Regions from separate parts of the Alteromonas lipotrueae genome, predicted to be linked through region 2. Evidence: riboswitches for the same ligand, from Rfam matches in the RefSeq annotation. Region 2 holds a riboswitch; the other holds the start of a gene.

Region 1 (2,464 bases), on a different contig from region 2:
TCAGAGAACTGGGCTTCATCATTTGCATCGGCCACACTGCCTGGGCGTAATCCATCACCTAAAGAAAGCGACACATCGTAGGCGGCGCAAATTTCACAAATATCGCGGAATCGTTCATACAAAAAGCTTTGCTTGTGATGGCTTAAGCACCACTTGGCCATAATCGAGCCACCGCGGGACACAATACCCGTTACCCGGTTTGCGGTAAGCGGTACGTATTCAAGCAATACGCCTGCGTGAATGGTGAAGTAGTCTACCCCTTGTTCGGCTTGTTCAATAAGGGTGTCTTTAAATAGCTCCCACGTAAGGTCTTCGGCTACGCCGTTTACTTTCTCAAGCGCCTGATAAATGGGAACGGTGCCTAACGGAATAGGGCTGTTTCGAAGCAGCCATTCGCGGGTTTCGTGAATGTTGCGGCCGGTGGATAAATCCATAAGCGTATCGGCGCCCCAACGCGTAGACCACACTAGCTTTTCTACTTCCTCTTCAATAGACGAGGTGACCGCTGAATTACCAATGTTGGCGTTAATTTTGACCAAAAAATTGCGGCCAATGATCATAGGTTCTAGTTCAGGGTGGTTTATGTTCGCGGGAATAATCGCGCGACCAGCTGCCACTTCTTGGCGAACAAACTCAGGAGTAATGTTTGAAGGCAGGTTGGCCCCGAAGTGCTCGCCTTTGTGTTGATTGCTTAGCGGGCTGTCTTTTAGTGCGTCGCGGCCCATGTTTTCGCGAATGGCAATATATTCCATTTCGGGCGTTATTATACCTTGGCGAGCGTAATGCAGCTGGGTCACATTTTTGCCATCTAGAGCTTTGCGTGGTTTCAGCGTGCGCGTGAAACGAAAATCTTCAGTGACAATATCTTGCTCACGTTGCTTCGCGAAGTGCGACGATACCCCTTCAAGCTGGTATGTGTTTTCGCGGGCTTTAATCCAGTTTTCTCGTAGCGGCGCCAACCCTTTTTGCACGTTAATGGTAACGTCTGGGTCGCCGTAAGGACCGGAAGTATCGTAAACCCCAATGGGTGGGTTACTTTCAAATATAGGGTTTTCTTCGGTGCCGCCAATTAAGCTGTCGTGTTGGTGAATCAGTCGCATGGCAACGTTAATATCGTCGCGGCTGCCTTTTTCGTAGTGACGGGTAGAATTAGGGTAGGCCTCACCGGCCAATTGATTAATAAAGTCTTGCGCCTGTTGGCGCTGTTCACGTCGAGTCGACATAGCATTTTCGCCTGTTAGTTTAGGTTATAAAATGCTTGTCAGGAGTGGAGGAGAGAATACAAAGTGCGCAGAAGCATGACCGGTATTGCAGGCAAAATCCCGAAGGATAAAGTCATGCCATACAACAAGGCTTAACTTTTACCATTTACAACTTACCACTTTGTACTTTCTTGTTCCCTTCGCAGGTATTAGCCTGATCAGGTTCAACGGATCCCGCTTTCGCGGTCTCAGCTCACTGGGTTAATTCAGTTGAGCACTCCGACAAGTAACTGTAATCAGTATAAAGCGAAAGAAAATAAAATTACAAGCCCTGAGGGGGCACGAAAGCGAACTCACCTTAGAAACACGGCGTGAACCCATCCATGGGGCCTCTCTACAGCATCCATGCTGCGGGAGTGGCTAAGTGTGATTAAATTAAATTCATGTGAATTAAAGATAAAAAAACCCCTAAACGGGGTTTTTACTTACAGGATGTTTGTTGAGCTGTGCTGTATCTTTAACCGCAGCTAGCCTTTTACTAATTAGAAATTACGTCTTACCGTTATGCCGTAAGTGCGTGGTTTTGCGTAAGAGATTTGCGAAGTACCGTAGAAGCCTGATACGTCGAAACCAATTAATTCGTGGTCTGAATCAGTAAGGTTATCTACGTAAGCGGCTACACTCCATAAATCTTCTTTGTCAGTCCAGGTAATGCGTGCATCGGCTTTAAAGTGACTTTCAATGGTATGCGCAGTAAAGTTACGGGCATTATGGAAAGACTCTGACTGGTACGAGCCACTAATAAGCGTTGCAACACTGCCGCTGTCTATATCCCATGTGTAGCGTACTAAACCTGATGATTGCCACTCAGGTGTGTAAGGGGGCGTGGTGTCTACAAATACGCCTGAAGCTACTTCTAAATCTTCTACCACAGCATCGGTGTAAGACACGCCGAACATGATGTCTAGTGCATCAATAGGGTTTAATAGTAGCTCAACTTCAGCACCAGTAAATTGCGCATCTTCGTTGAACACTACGCCAGCATTATTTACCCACGAAAACGACTGATAATCAGAGTAATCATAGTAGAAAATACTACTGTTTAACTGTGCTTTACCGTCCATTAAGGTTAGCTTTGCGCCCGCTTCATAGGCAAGAAGTACTTCGGCGTCGTAGGTGCTAAAACTACCGCCTAAAGGCGCGTTGAAGTTGCCTGCTTTTACGCCTCGGTTAATACCAGCATATAAAAGCGTATCTGAGTT
Region 2 (2,464 bases):
TGAGTTAATTCCGGTGGCGCCATAGGTGTGTTTTTTCGGTATAATTAAGACTTTCTCTGCTTATAGTAACCACTTATCTAAAGGAATTCGAATGCGCTTTCTTTCTCGGCGTCTAGTGATGCCAAACGATCTAAATTATGCCAACTCTTTATTTGGCGGCCGCGCGCTTGAGTGGATTGATGAAGAGGCTGCCATTTGGGCAATTTGCCAATTAGAAACTAATTGTTTGGTGACCAAACATATTGGAGAAATTAGTTTTGAATCTCCTGCAATGCAAGGTGACATTGTTGAATTTGGTCTTGAGACTAAAGCGGTTGGTAGAACGTCGATTACCGTAAGCTGTTTAGTGCGTAACAAAGCCACCAAGAAAACCATTTGTTTTGCCGATGACATCGTCTTCGTAAAAGTTGACCCAGATTCCCGCCAACCTGCAGCGCATGGTAAAACCCTTGAAGCGTTGGTGTCACAAACTAACGAAGAAGTACGAAAGCTTAATCTAGAATTAAAAGAACAAAAATAAGCCATATAACAAAAATACGATGTTTACTGGTACGCTAAGTTAACCGTTTAATATCTTGACGGTTTTGGCGTAACTGGTAGACTCCTCGCTGTATTCGGTATTCTAACTGAATGCATATACCAAGGGGTGTCTGTACCGCGGACTGAGATTCACATCAACACTGTGAGAACCCTTACACCTGATCCGGATAATGCCGGCGTAGGGATGGTTGACCACATAGTCGTATCACCTGCCGTACACCCGGATCTTTTTTCTTAGAAAAGAATAAGAGATCCCATGCAAAAACCAATATTTTGTCTTTCTTTAATTGCTGCATCGCTTTGTGCTAATGCGCAAACCAATGAACAAGAAACACAACTTGAAGACGTTGAACGTATTGTCGTTAGCGGAGACTTTCGTGAAACCGTATTAGACCAACTAAGTGCCAGTGCGACCATTTTGGGCGTTCAGCGCTTAAGCAGTCGCCAGCCTAGCCATATTGATAGTGTGCTAAACAGTGTGCCGAACGTGAATTTTGCCGCAGGCGCTTCTCGTGGGCGCTTTGTGCAAATACGCGGTATCGGTGAACGTAGTCAATTTGTAGAGCCTATTAACCCTTCTGTTAGTTTCATCGTTGACGAATTTGATTTCTCTGGTCTAGCGGCAGCGGCGCTTATTTTTGATACACAGCAGCTAGAAGTGTACCGAGGCCCTCAGGCCACCTTATTTGGTTCCGGCGCGTTAGCAGGCGCGGTAAAGCTTTCTAGTACGCCTGTAGGTTCAGAAGGCGCTGACTATGTTGAATTAAGAGCTGGTAACAAAGATAGTTATCGGGTGGAAGTGGCTACAGGTGATGACATCAACCAGGACTGGGGATATCGCGTAGCACTAATGCATAACCGTAGTGATGGTTTTGTAGAAAATACCGTGGTTAACAGTAACGGCATTGAGCAAAAGCGTGATGATACCAATAATCTCGATGAAACCGCCGCGCGCATCAGTATTGCTGGAATTATTGACGAAAGAAGTACCTTGGCGCTGACATATCGTTGGTATGACATCGACAATGGGTATGATGCGTTTTCATTAGATAATAATAATCAGACCTTATCTGATGAGCCAGGTTTTGACACCCATCAAACTCATGCGGTAAGTGCGAAATCTACTACCTCGACTAATGGCGGTGATTTCATTCTCATCGCCACTCATGCATCACACAATATTGGTTATGGATATGACGAAGATTGGACTTATGAAGGTTTTCACCCTTTCGGGTATACCTCATTCGACGCTTATTTCCGTGATGTAGACACACAAACTGCAGAAGTACGCTTTGTATCATCAGACAGTGCCGCGTTATTTGATGGCGCGACCGCTTGGACGCTTGGCGCGTTTTACAAAACCAGCGAAGAAGATTTGTTACGTGAGTACACCTATGCATCAGGTGATTTTACCAGTGTGTATGAACCCACTACCAAAGCGGTATATTTTCAGACTGAATCTACGCTCACCACGAGCCTAACGCTAGTGGCAGGGTTACGTGTAGAAAACTATGGTTTTGACTACTCAGATAACAATGGCCTTGAAAGTAGTCATGATACTACGATGACAGGCGGGAAAGTGGCATTGCAGTATACCGCCGAGAACCACTTTTACTATGCCAGTATTTCTCGCGGCTACAAAGGGGCAGGGTACAACCCTGACGAACGCGTATCAGATGAGCAGCGTTTCTTTGATGAAGAATACAACTGGAATTACGAGCTTGGTGTTAAGGGGCCTTTGTTAATGCCTGAACTTACCATGCGAGCCGCCCTTTTCTATATGGATAGGGACGATACGCAAGTGAGTAATTTTGATGTTCAAATTCGAGAAGACGGCACACCTGATTTTATCGACATTATAGATAATGCCGATATAGGCACTAATAAAGGTGCTGAACTAGAGTTAAGTTGGCTGGTAGATGAA

Evidence for each region. Region 2 has a riboswitch for thiamine pyrophosphate ahead of KYS23_RS02645 (TonB-dependent receptor). Riboswitches for the same ligand answer to the same signal wherever they lie in the genome.
Region 1: another riboswitch for thiamine pyrophosphate. It lies ahead of thiC (phosphomethylpyrimidine synthase ThiC); the one in region 2 lies ahead of KYS23_RS02645 (TonB-dependent receptor).

Annotation. Positions count from the first base shown of each region.
Region 1 is NZ_JAESDJ010000002.1:9,377-11,840, forward strand. Features, by position in the region: gene thiC (phosphomethylpyrimidine synthase ThiC) at 1-1,223, opposite strand, end outside; TPP riboswitch at 1,381-1,494, opposite strand; gene KYS23_RS03515 (TonB-dependent receptor) at 1,745-2,464, opposite strand, start outside.
Region 2 is NZ_JAESDJ010000001.1:619,451-621,914, forward strand. Features, by position in the region: gene KYS23_RS02635 (GNAT family N-acetyltransferase) at 1-23, opposite strand, end outside; gene KYS23_RS02640 (acyl-CoA thioesterase) at 92-520, shown strand; TPP riboswitch at 633-742, shown strand; gene KYS23_RS02645 (TonB-dependent receptor) at 797-2,464, shown strand, end outside.